3 regions of the Ureibacillus sp. FSL E2-3493 genome follow, and region 1 is predicted to be linked to each of the others. Evidence: predicted binding sites of a transcription regulator. Region 1 holds the regulator's gene; each other region holds the start of a gene.
What was found. The regulator LexA, encoded in region 1, represses DNA repair genes until DNA is damaged. The targets are predictions, from matches to a motif close to CGAACATATGTTCG.
Positions count from the first base shown of each region.

Region 1 (4,300 bases):
TTCATCGAAGGAAACGGAAATTGCTTTTTCCTCTCGCTCATCTAACCAAACATAATGAATGGAATCTAACATATTGGTACGAAACTCAATGTGGTAACTAGTTACACCTTCATTAAATGAACGGGCTAATTCTGTAAACTGCTCAATGGAAATTAAGTTTTGAAATTCCTCAGTCGTTTGTCGATAAATCGTTTCATATTCTCCTGAGTGAAAATAAGTACCAAACTCCTCGGGCGTAATAACTTTAAACATTTCCACCACTCCACCTCCGTCATTTTGTTAGAACTTTCTATATTAATAGATACGAACAAATTGTAAAAACGTTTCAATTTCTTCTGTTTATAAACATTCATTTACTGCAGTTAGACTTCTAGATTTAAATATAAAATGGGACAAGTTCCACAGAACATGCCCCACCTATTATTTAACTAGTCCTCAAGTTCTTCCATATACTCAGTATATCGTCGGTGCACTGTCGCTTTACTTACTTGGAAGCCTAATCCTCTTAGCGTTGATGCAATTTCATGAAATGTTAGCCCCTTATTTCGTAGGTTAACAATTTCTTCGATTGGTACATCGATCCGTTCTCGTCCTTCGTGTAAATGACGATTTTTAATATTTTTTTCTGGTCGATATCCATTTTCAACCGCCCGTTTCATTCCTCTTTTAATTTTAGCGTTATGTATTTTCCGTTGATATTCCTCTACAATCGCTAAAATTTCTAGCAACATCGTATCCATTTCATTTAAAGAAAGGGGCCCGGCATTATTTAATGAATAAACGATTGTCCCATTTTTTTGAAGCAAATGTAAAACTGCCATTCGTGCATTACCACGTCCTAAACGTGTTTCGTCTTGAACAAATAAAGCAGGTACATTGTTTTCTTTTATATAGTTTAACATTTCAAGAAGCCCTTCCCGTTCTACTTCATATCCACTATGCTGATCTTGAAATGCTCGCAATACTTGATAATTCATTTTTTCAGCATAGTTGCGTAATTCTTCTTCTTGACGAACCAAGGACGTTTCTTGCGTATTTTTTTCTGTACTTACCCGTGTATAGATGACGGCTTTGTTATTTTTACTCATTTATTTTTAATCGCTACCTCTACTGAATGAAGATCGTCTTCATTCTCTATTTTTGCCATATAAACGCTATCTTCATTAACCAATATCGTTAAATCATGGCCTGCAACAATGTTTTCTCCAATAAGATTGTTTTCATTTTTAACTTTTTGGATCCACTCTTGTTTAGTCATTTTACCACGATATTGTTCTGCTAACGTCCATAGAGTATCACCGTGTTGAATTTCAATTTGTTCGTATGTTATATCGCCATTGTCTGTAATCAATAAAATTGCTCCCATAACGAAGAAAGCGACGAATAATACTACAATATAGCTGTTTTTTTGTAACCATTTCATAACTCTCAACCTCTTTTCGAATGTTTGTTCGGAATGTATGTTCTTAATTTAATACGAACACATGTTTTTGTCAACACTATTTTCGAACCTATGTTTGCTTTTTTGTTCTATCACTGATATACTATATGTAATTAATAGAGATACATATTCACTTAAAGAGGTGAGAGAATTGAAAAAAATATCAAAAAGACAGGAAGATATTTTAGCATTCATAAAAGAAGAAGTTCGCACGAAAGGATATCCACCATCGGTTCGTGAAATTGGCGAAGCGGTAGGTCTAGCATCCAGTTCCACTGTGCATGGGCATTTAGCTCGTTTAGAAAGTAAAGGACTTATCCGACGCGACCCTACAAAACCGCGCGCTATTGAAATTTTAGATGGGGAAACGGATACCGTTCAAAAACAATCCGTCGTACATGTTCCTCTTGTAGGGAAAGTAACAGCTGGTTTGCCAATAACTGCAATTGAAAATATTGAAGAATATTTCCCACTACCAGATACTTATGGTACGAGCGAAGAAAAATTATTTATGTTAGAAGTAATGGGTGAATCCATGATTGAAGCAGGTATTTTAGATGGAGATTACGTAGTCGTAAAACAAACTTCTACTGCGAATAATGGAGATATCGTCGTTGCTATGACAGAAGATGATGAAGCAACTGTAAAACGCTTCTTTAAAGAAAAAACTCATTTCCGCTTACAGCCTGAAAATTCTAGCATGGATCCAATTCTAGTGAACCAAGTGAGCATATTAGGTAAAGTAGTAGGCTTATATCGTCGAATTCATTAAAAAAGGTTGTCTCGTAGTCTAATCGACTGAGGGACAACCTTGTTTCGTATATTGATTATAGTTTCATTAATACGAACACGAACAATTAATTTGTTTTACTACTCGCATCAATAAAGGCTTTAAATAATTTTTGAGAATGTTCTTCTTGTGTAACTGCCATTTCTTCAGGGTGCCACTGAACCCCTATACAAAATGGATAATCTTTTAACTCTATCGCTTCAATAATTCCATCCGTTGCCTTTGCGGAAATCGAAAAAGAATCTGGAACATTTTTAACTGACTGGTGATGGAAAGAGTTTACGGCAATTTTTTCTTTACCTATGATTTGGTGCAAATGACTATTTGACTTTATTTCAATATAGTGGGATGGTACATATCTACTTGCCTTTTGTTGATGAAGGATGGGCGTAGATTCATATTGGGAATTGATATCTTGATAAAGATTTCCTCCCATTGCGATATTCAACAATTGGATTCCACGACAAATACCGAAAATCGGTATTTTTCTTTCTAAAGCGACTTTAGTAAGTGCCATCTCCATTTGATCCCTTTCTAACATCACATGCCCTAAGTTTAAATGAGGCTCTTCATGAAAATAATGAGGGTGAACATCTACCCCACCTGTTAGTAATAAGCCATCGATTTTTGTAATAAATTGGACCGCATCTTTTTCTACACCAAAGGGTAGCACAAATGGAATGCCACCTGCGTTTAAAATCGACTTCACATACGCTTCATTTATACAATACTGTCCATTGCTCTCCGTCATTGTCACACCAATAATCGGTTTCATCTAAGCACCTCCAGAATCAATCTATTACAAATAAAACTGTTATAGAATATTCTAGATAGGGTTAATTATCTCCTTTAAAAGGATTTATCTTTTCTGTTAAAGTACCTTCAAAATAAATAGATTAATTTACATTTAGACTTTGAACGAACATATAAATAGCGCCTACAAAAACACGCGGGCGCTATTAGATGATTAAGTAAAAGTGTAGCTATCAGCTATGTTTTAAACTATTAAAAAATCTAAGTTAAACTCTTAATATAATGGATTTTTTAAAAAAGTTTCTAAATCCATTTTTAAATTTTGCTTTACATCTTCATTTTCACAGTAGGTCGCATATGTTTTATAATATTTTATTAGCCCTTCATACATGGCTTTCATAAATGCTTTCTTTGGTAAGATAAAATCTTTACGAAATTCTAAGTCGTTAGGAAAAACTGATAATTCAAGTTGGGAGGGATTTTTTTTATCAGTGTTTAAAGAGATTGCTATTATTTCACCTTCAGGATGAAATACGTTAGCATATCCTTTTTCAAATGTTTCTTTTAATAAACTTTGGTAAGTTGCCCAAACATGGTCAATTAAAGAAAATATTGTTTGGCCAAAAATTTCACGACCGTTATATGTTACTTGAACGAACCCTCTAAATGGATATGGTGATTCTTCTATACTTGGGTTCATTAGCTTTCGAAGAATTTCTTCATTCTCCGGTTCATCAAATACATAGAAATTTTTCTCAATTTCATTTATTGGTTGTGGATCACTAAGCCAAGTGTCATAGCTTACCCAGGTTTTTACATTAAACAAGCATAATTCTCCTTCCTAATAAGGATTAACATAAGTTTTTTTAGGATAAATCTGTGTAACCCTTTTTGTGGTTCCATTAACCCTAATAACATAAGTTATATTATTATAAGTATAGTTAAATTGTTTAAATCCACTAGATGGTAACTTACTAGCATTTTGTTTTAAACCATTTAAAATAATTGTATCTAAACGTTGTATTGTCATTCCTTGATAAAAAAATGTTTGACTTGTTTTTCCCGGTGCCCAACTTCCATTCCAATGATTCATTGAATGGCGTTCTAAAAAATGTTTCATATCTGTTTTGGTAACACTGTAAGTTCTACCATTTGCTTTCACACTCTTTGTAGTATAATTCTTAACTGCATTTGCCGCAGCATTTTTAGGAGCAGGTACTAAAGTTTTAATAGTATTACCTGCTGAATTTTTTAAAATTGCTCTTGATACACCACTTATTATAGCTCTTGTAGCAATAACAGCAATTAATCCACAT
Region 1 is NZ_JBBOPK010000001.1:1,274,068-1,278,367, reverse strand. It holds gene MHH69_RS06490 (M23 family metallopeptidase) at 1-252, opposite strand, end outside; gene MHH69_RS06485 (YneB family resolvase-like protein) at 429-1,088, opposite strand; gene yneA (cell division suppressor protein YneA) at 1,085-1,423, opposite strand; gene lexA (transcriptional repressor LexA) at 1,593-2,213, shown strand; gene MHH69_RS06470 (gamma-glutamyl-gamma-aminobutyrate hydrolase family protein) at 2,299-3,006, opposite strand; gene MHH69_RS06465 (hypothetical protein) at 3,259-3,810, opposite strand; gene MHH69_RS06460 (hypothetical protein) at 3,826-4,300, opposite strand, start outside.

Region 2 (4,300 bases), 430 kb from region 1:
ATACCTTCGCATGTTGGGAAAGGGCCATCATCGTTCTTTCTACAATTCGTATTAATTTACGTTGTATATATCGATATCGGGCACTACTCAATAATATTTGATGAGAAAACACAGGAACGATTTGCTCCACAGCTTGTCGCGCTAATTGACTACATTGAGCCCGTGTTAATCGATTCCACTGCAGGTTTTGACGCTCTGTTTCTAATGTAATCCATTTTAATGCTTCATGGAACAGGTCACCCATTGCAAAATTTTCCAATCGATAAACGGCTCGCTCTTCTAAACGCAATCCATAAGTTGTAAAGTGGGAAAATGGACAGCGGTAATATTTTTCAATACGGGAAACACTTGATGTTAATTCTGTTCCGTATAGAGCTTCCGTTATTTCAGGTGTTAATCTTTCCGCTACATTTTTCTTTTCAATAGGACGCATTACTCCATGTAATACACCTTTCCAATATGGGTCTTGTTCATAAAACGTTTTTAATGCTTGCCATTCAGTTGCAAGTTGTGCAGTATGTTCTACTTGGCGTAATTGCATCATTAAAAAGGCAAGAGACGTTCTAGGATGACGTAAATATCGAAGAACATTACTGTTTTCCAATTCTTCGCTTGGATCAATGAATACGCGATGATGGGGTAAAGTTTTTACACCATTTACTTCAAACAATTTATGTAAACGATTCACATAAAGGGATGGGAGTAATGCTTTGCTTTCTTCATCGCTACTTGCGAACGTTACATAAAGTCGATCAGTAGGTGAAGAAAAAGCACGATATATTAAAAACGCTTCTTGTAGTAATCTGTGTTTTGATGTAGGTGAAAGTTCCGTATCTATTTCAGCAAACCATCCACGTTCCACATCCGTTATTAGTCCTTCGTAATCCATCCGCATCGGATATACACCATCATTAACCCCAATAACAAATACAACTTTTTTATTGTCAAAACGGGAGAATTCAACGGTCGCAACCGTTACCTCATCAACGGAAGGAGGAATTTTAGAAAATTGGAGAGTATCGTACCCTTCATCCAAAATTTGTGCTGCTTCTTCAATAGATAGTGGTTGATCGCCGAACATATTCACAAATTGGTCTAATACATTAATCCATCTATTCCATGCTTGGTCATGTTCACTTGCTCCATCAAGTTGATGTTCCTCTAATTCAGCATCTTTTAACGCTTGAAGTTTATCGTATATTTGCAGTTCATCAATGCAACGATAAAGGGCCATTGCAATTTCTCGCCCCGTCCTTGCCGTTTTCAAGTCATCTTGTAATTTTTTTAGGGGCGTCCGAATGATTTCCTTCATTTCATCAATCAAGGATTGCATTTCCAACTCTTCATCCGTTTGTCTTTTCGAGTAAAATTCTAGTCCACGGTACTTTTTATAAAACCAGCGGGAATCTTCAAACCAACGGTGACCGTAAATCCCTTGTGCAATAATAAAGTTTTCAAATAGATCTCCTTTTTCCCTCATTTCTTTTAAATTGCTTTTCAACGGGAAAAACAAATCCGTTTTCACACTTCTAAATATCGGTTCATATTGCCAGTTGGATACGATGACTTCAAGAATAGAACGACTAAATTCAATTAAAGGATGGTGAAGCATTGATTTCTTTTCATTTGTAAAAACAGGTATATCATATTGGGCAAATATCGTTTCAATTAATGGATCATATATATCTGCTTGCCGATACATAATCCCAATATCTTTATAACGCATGCCTTCTTCTTGGACAATTCGACATATTTCCCGGGCAATTCCGTGAACTTCCGCTCTGCGATTTGCCCCTTCTAAAATTTGAACATAACCGTCGGATTGGATTGGTTCCACTACTGGTTCGTGAAATTGTTCTTCTACGTGTTGTAAATCATGATTATGGAAACGATAGCAATTATCCAAATGAATTCTTGGTTCAATTTCCAATTGAATTTTATAAGCTTCTTGAAGTAATTTATCGTACATCACTGCTGGTCGATAAAAAACAGCTTGGTCATTATATTTATCCTTTTCATCTTCAAAAGGTAATACGATCGTGACTCTTTTAGCTAATGTGAGCAATTGTTTTACAATTTCAAACTCACGAACAGTAAAGGCTGTAAAACCATCAATGTATATATGGGCGTCTTTTATTTTTTCAGAGTTTTGCAGTTGTTCTAATAAAACGGGATAATAACTGTCACCGTCTACATAACTATCCCCTAATACTTCTTCCAATTTCGTTAAAATTAACTGTAAATCCTTTGATTTTGCTATTAATGTATTAGGAGCACCTGTATCCTCTAATTTTTCAATGACCCCTTTTAAAGCCAAACTGTCGATATTATATTGGTTAAACTCCTTAATTAACATTTCTACTTCCTGGGTAAAACCACGTTTATCTGCAGCTTGGCGGAATAATGAAAATTGATCTTTGTTTTCTGTAAGCAATCGACGGATTAACATTCGATAACCAATTTTATCGATTTGTTCTTTTGCAATCCCACCGGTTTCTTGTAAGATATACCATGCTAAACGTTTAAACGTTACAACTTGAGCTCGTATAATTCCTTTAATATCATATAAATTGGTAAGCATATGCTCCGCTTGATAGGACATTTGGTCTGGTACAATTAAATAAATAGGTGAACCGAGTGGTTTTTCTTTCAATTCTTGTACGATTTCTTCATGAATGAAAGTAGTCTTCCCTGTACCGGCTCGTCCACTAATAACTCTTAACGACATAATGCTCCCCCTCTTTGATTACTAACTTCTATTATATAAGAATATATGTTCGATTCTTTAAATTTTTTATATTTTAATACATATTAACTAGATAACTTTCATTGATATTTCTCTATTATAATATTTTTTTATCATGATAGAAAAAATATCGAATTAAAAAGAGCAGTTTATAACAACCGCTCTTTTTTTACAGACATTTTCACTTTTTTTTTCTTATCGGATTGTTCACTTAAATCTCGATCAACTTTTTTATTCAAATGTTTTTCTATTGCTTTCCCAATGAACCAAAGCAAGAAAATCGCAACCCCTGCGATAATTAATTTTATCGGATCTGTTAATAGTGCTTTTAAGTCATAGCCGAGAACACTCATACTTGCAATCATAATAAATTTCCCCGCCATAATGACAAATAAATAATATTTTTTCTTTATGTTTGAAAGCCCGGCAACAATATTAACTAATACAGATGGGGTAAACGGAAAACAAAGTAAAATTAAAAGTGGACTTATTCCCCTCATATCCACCCATCTTATAAGTTTTTGCACCTTTTCTTTCCCTATAAAAACTTGTAATCGAGGATGTTTTCCAAACTTTCGAACGATTAGAAATACAACATACGATCCAAGTACCGTTCCAACCCAAGATAATAAGAAGCCAATCCATAAGCCATAAGAACTTGCATTTGCAACTACGATTACAACTAGTGGGAGGAAAGGTAAAAAGGCTTCAATAAACGGAAGTAAAATTCCGATTAGCGGTCCAAGTGTCCGATAATGTCCTGCTAAATTTTCAATATTTTCTACTGTAAACCAATCGTTCACATGTTCCACCCCAATATAAATCAAATATAAAATAGAGATAAGATCTCCTTCTAATAACCTTAATAAATTTAACCTTTGTCTAAATTAGAAACTAAGCTGTCTATGTAGATGTAATTGTTACTGCCACCTAATTGTATGCATTTTTCATAATGATAGCATTTGCAACATCGACAATATTTAACCACTTATAAAAATAATTTTTTAAGGAATTTTCTAATTTTTTCTTGATATCATTATAGTAGAAATTATTATTCATTAGACATCTTTTGTATGACAAATCTATGAAATACTATTGCCCGATATCCATACTTTTTATAACCTTATACATAATTTCCTTTTAGTAATTAACGAAAAATAAGGTTATTTTGTTTCATATTATTTTTATAATTGAACATTGCTTTACTAGAATCTATCCATTAAAGTTATATATTACTAGAATTATAGCAATCAATACTTTTTGATGAAACGAAAGGATTGTAAAAAATTGAATACACAAATGAATGTAAATGAAGCACTTCCCCTTGATACATTTTCACAAGGTGTTAAAGACTGTATCCCGACTCTACTCGGGTATATTAGTATTGGAATAGCATTTGGTGTTATTGGGATTACATCCAATTTATCAGTTCTAGAAATATTTCTATTATCGGTGCTTGTATACGCCGGGTCTGCCCAGTTTATTTTCTGTGGATTGTATTTAGCTGGTGCTCCCTTTTCAGTCATAATTATTACTACATTTATTGTAAACCTC
Region 2 is NZ_JBBOPK010000001.1:842,635-846,934, reverse strand. It holds gene addB (helicase-exonuclease AddAB subunit AddB) at 1-2,728, opposite strand, end outside; gene MHH69_RS04435 (TVP38/TMEM64 family protein) at 2,896-3,549, opposite strand; gene MHH69_RS04430 (AzlC family ABC transporter permease) at 4,046-4,300, shown strand, end outside.
Region 2: the regulator LexA is predicted to act here: its motif matches at 2,767-2,780, upstream of addB (helicase-exonuclease AddAB subunit AddB).

Region 3 (4,300 bases), 450 kb from region 1:
AGTTCGACGGCGTTTTGTTTCATCAATCGCTTTTTTCATCGAATCTGTTATATGATCTGCATACATAATGACATGACCGTTAGCATTTCGAGCTGCACGACCAATTGTTTGAATTAATGATCGTTCAGAACGTAAAAAACCTTCCTTATCTGCATCCAATATAGCTACAAGGGATACTTCAGGAATATCTAGTCCTTCCCGCAATAGGTTGATTCCAACTAATACGTCATATGTTCCTTTTCGAAGTTCTCTTATTATTTCGATTCGGTCTAGCGTTTTTACTTCTGAATGAAGATATTCTACTTTAATCCCCATTTCTTTAAAGTAATCTGTCAAATCTTCGGCCATTTTCTTTGTTAATGTCGTAACAAGTACTCGTTCTTGTCTTTTTGTTCGTTCGTTAATTTCATCGATTAAGTCATCGATTTGTCCTTCTATTGGACGTACATCGATTGTTGGATCTAATAATCCAGTTGGTCGTATAATTTGTTCTACCATTTCTGGTGTATGCTCTATCTCATATGGTCCAGGTGTGGCGGATACATAGATTGCTTGATGAATATGTTGTTCAAATTCTTCAAATTTTAACGGTCTATTATCCAATGCAGAAGGTAAACGGAATCCATGCTCTACTAATACGTTTTTACGAGCTTGGTCTCCATTATACATTCCTCGTATTTGTGGCAATGTAACATGACTTTCATCAACTACTAATAAAAAATCTTTTGGGAAGTAATCAAGCAACGTATATGGTGTTGCCCCTGCTTCTCTCAACGTTAAGTGACGGGAGTAATTTTCAACTCCCGAACAAAAACCCATTTCCCGCATCATTTCTAAATCGTAATTTGTTCGTTGTTCAAGACGTTGCGCTTCAAGCAATTTATCTTCTGCTCGGAATTTGGCTAACTGTTGTTCAAGTTCCTTTTCAATATTTTCAATCGCCTTCCGCATCTTTTCTTCCCGGGTAACGAAGTGGGAAGCTGGGAAAATCGCTACATGTTCCCGGTCGCCTATAATTTCTCCTGTTAAAGCATCCACTTCTCGGATTCGCTCAATCTCATCACCGAACAATTCAACTCGAATACATTTCTCATCCCGTGATGCTGGGAATATTTCGACCACGTCCCCACGAACACGGAACGTCCCACGGGTAAAGTTCACATCGTTTCTTTCATATTGAATATCTACTAATTTTCGTAGTAATTGATTACGTTCTATTTCCATTCCAGTTCGCAGTGAAACAACCATTTCACGATATTCCTCTGGATTCCCTAAACCATAAATACAGGAAACAGAAGCAATAATGATAACATCCTCTCTCTCAAATAATGAGGATGTTGCCGAGTGTCTTAATTTGTCAATTTCATCATTAATGCTTGAATCTTTTTCAATGTATGTATCGGTTTGTGGTACATACGCTTCTGGTTGATAATAATCGTAGTAACTAACAAAATATTCTACCGCATTATTTGGGAAAAATTGTTTAAATTCACTATAAAGCTGACCTGCCAATGTTTTATTATGGGCAATGACGAGGGTTGGCTTCTTCACTTCTTTAATAACGTTAGAAATTGTAAATGTTTTCCCTGTACCAGTAGCCCCGAGTAATGTCTGATGTCTTTTGCCCTCTTTTATTCCTTTAACAAGTTCTACAATAGCATTAGGCTGATCCCCACTCGGTTTATAGGCAGAATGCAATTCAAAAGTTTCGGTCATTTATCGTTCGTCCTTTCCACCCAAATGTTCTATGAATAAATTTTAGCATAACCAATCGAAAAATACGATTAATAAGCGAACGTACATTCTTAAAAAGATTATTGATCATATATCTAATACTAATTTTTACCATAGATTGGATTATTAAAACTTATAAAAGAAAAACGACGATCCATGTAAACATTTACTGCAAGGATCGACGCTATAATCTGCTTATAAATTTTTCTACTATTTCATCAACGAAGACTGCTTTTTATATAAAAATATATAGGAAAACAAATAAACCACCTTTAAGTTAATTGTCTACCCAAATGTTACATTCGGATTTAGACAACAACTCTTTAGGTGGCTTATAAAACTTGGCATTATGTTACATTAATGTCTCTTGCGATTCGTCCAACTCTTGAGATTCTTGTAACTCATTAAGCTCTTTTGTATAAGTATAAAACGCGTCTTCATTTCTTTCATCTAATGCACTATCGATGAGATCTTTCAACTGTTCAATTCTTTGCAATCTTTGCATGCGGTTTAAAAACAAGTCCAAATAAATGTCATTCAATAATTTTTCAGATTCGTTTGCATGTTGATAGTGTCCAACTGCCTTAAGAAAATCTGTGTATGAATAATATTTATCCATCGATAATCACCCCGATTCCCTTTTTTCTATTATAAAAAATCGGTTATCAATTTGCAATATATTCTGAAAAATATGTGATTTTTTCTTAAATTGGTGTTAGTAACAATTTATATGATTTCCTTACATATTAGCCAACAGAATTAATAGATTGAGGACTTTTGAATAAATTATTCCTTCCATTTATTATTTAAAATTTTATTTTTATTTAATTAAAAACGGGGAAATTTAAATTTAAGAATTTTTCAAAATTTCCCATTGAAATAGTTCTAATATCATATTATGATTTTCTTAAATCGGTTATATAGCATTAATTAGATATTGAAAAGGAGGATGTTTATGTTGGAAGATGTAAATGTTGTTAATTCTTATCATATCTCATTTAATACTTATTTAATCGAACCTATGGAACATGGAGAAAAACTATACTCTCGCGTTTACGATAAAAACGGAGAAATTATTGTCGAAAGAAAACCTCTTTACATAGTAAGAAAATCCTGTTATGCAATGGGCAGTAATTATAATGCAGCACGTATGGTTGCGAAACGTTTCTTTGGTAAAGAGAAACATAAATTGCCTATCATTATTTCTCATGATTATGGGATACCTTGTGTCTTCTTCCCGCTTCTATCTCCTGCGTCGCCTAGTAATGTTTGGATTGGACTTCATGCGATTATTAATATACGCCGTTTAAAAGACTTTACCGAAATTACTTTAAAAAATGGAAAAGAACTCGTTCTACAAATTAATTACTCATCCTTCTGTTCCCAATACGTATGCGCAACAATGCTGCAAAAATATGCTGCTAACCAGCGACTGATCATTCAAAATGAATTACCCTTTTGAGTAATTGTTGAAGCTTTATTTAAATATAATTTAAGCAAATCTTCAACTTGATTTCGAAGTCGTATATTTGAATATCTTCTAACTTCCATTATTTTCATATAATGGAATTGGTACTCAGTAAATAATTCATCGCGGTTTCCTTGAACAACTCTAAGCTGATGATTTTTCAAATAATCCTTTGTTTTTTTTAAATCATCTTCTGCGTATCTTCTTGCTTCATCAATTAAATAAATATAGGGACGCTTTAACTTAAACTGTCCATTTTCTATTTGTGCATGGTCTTTTTCTAAAACGATTAATAACATTGGTAAATAGATGGCCGCTTCTAGATATGGGACAGTTTCAATGGGAATATGTGCCATTAAAAAACCCTCCTAAACAGTAGAACACTTGTTCTTATTATTATATTACAACAAATTTTAAAAAATGCAATTACAGAATACAGGAAAATAATAGTATGTCTAAAGAGGATGATCTTTCGAGAGAAAAGCAATACTTTATAGTTAAAAATATGAATTAACTCTATTTGCTAATAACCGATGAATAAAATACATCTAAGAGTCATTCAGAAAATACGATCTATCTCTTATTATTAGACAAATAAATATAAAATAATAAAAACCTTTTCGATCAAGGAATTTCATCCTTATCGAAAAGGTTTTGAAGTAATTATTACTGTCCAATACGTGAACGTAAGAAGGCGTTGATGAAATCATCTAAATCTCCGTCCATTACCCCTTGAACATTACCTGTTTCAAAATTTGTACGGTGGTCTTTTACCATTGAATAAGGGTGGAATACATAAGAACGAATTTGAGAACCCCAACCAATTTCTTTCTGTTCTCCACGAATAGCAGCCAATTCAGCTTGTTGTTTCTCAATTTCAAGTTGGTATAACTTTGCTTTTAACATACTCATCGCTTTTTCACGGTTTTTAATTTGAGACCGCTCTGCTTGGCAAGAAACAACTACGCCTGTAGGAATGTGCGTAATACGAACAGCTGAGTCCGTCGTATTAATGTGCTGACCACCAGCACCAGTTGCACGATACGTATCAATTTTTAAATCTTCCGTTCGAACTTCGATTTCAATTTCATTATTAAA
Region 3 is NZ_JBBOPK010000001.1:826,134-830,433, reverse strand. It holds gene uvrB (excinuclease ABC subunit UvrB) at 1-1,716, opposite strand, end outside; gene MHH69_RS04375 (IDEAL domain-containing protein) at 2,087-2,353, opposite strand; gene MHH69_RS04370 (competence protein ComK) at 2,690-3,196, shown strand; gene MHH69_RS04365 (hypothetical protein) at 3,175-3,558, opposite strand; one part of gene prfB (peptide chain release factor 2) at 3,869-4,300, opposite strand, start outside.
Region 3: the regulator LexA is predicted to act here: its motif matches at 1,793-1,806, upstream of uvrB (excinuclease ABC subunit UvrB).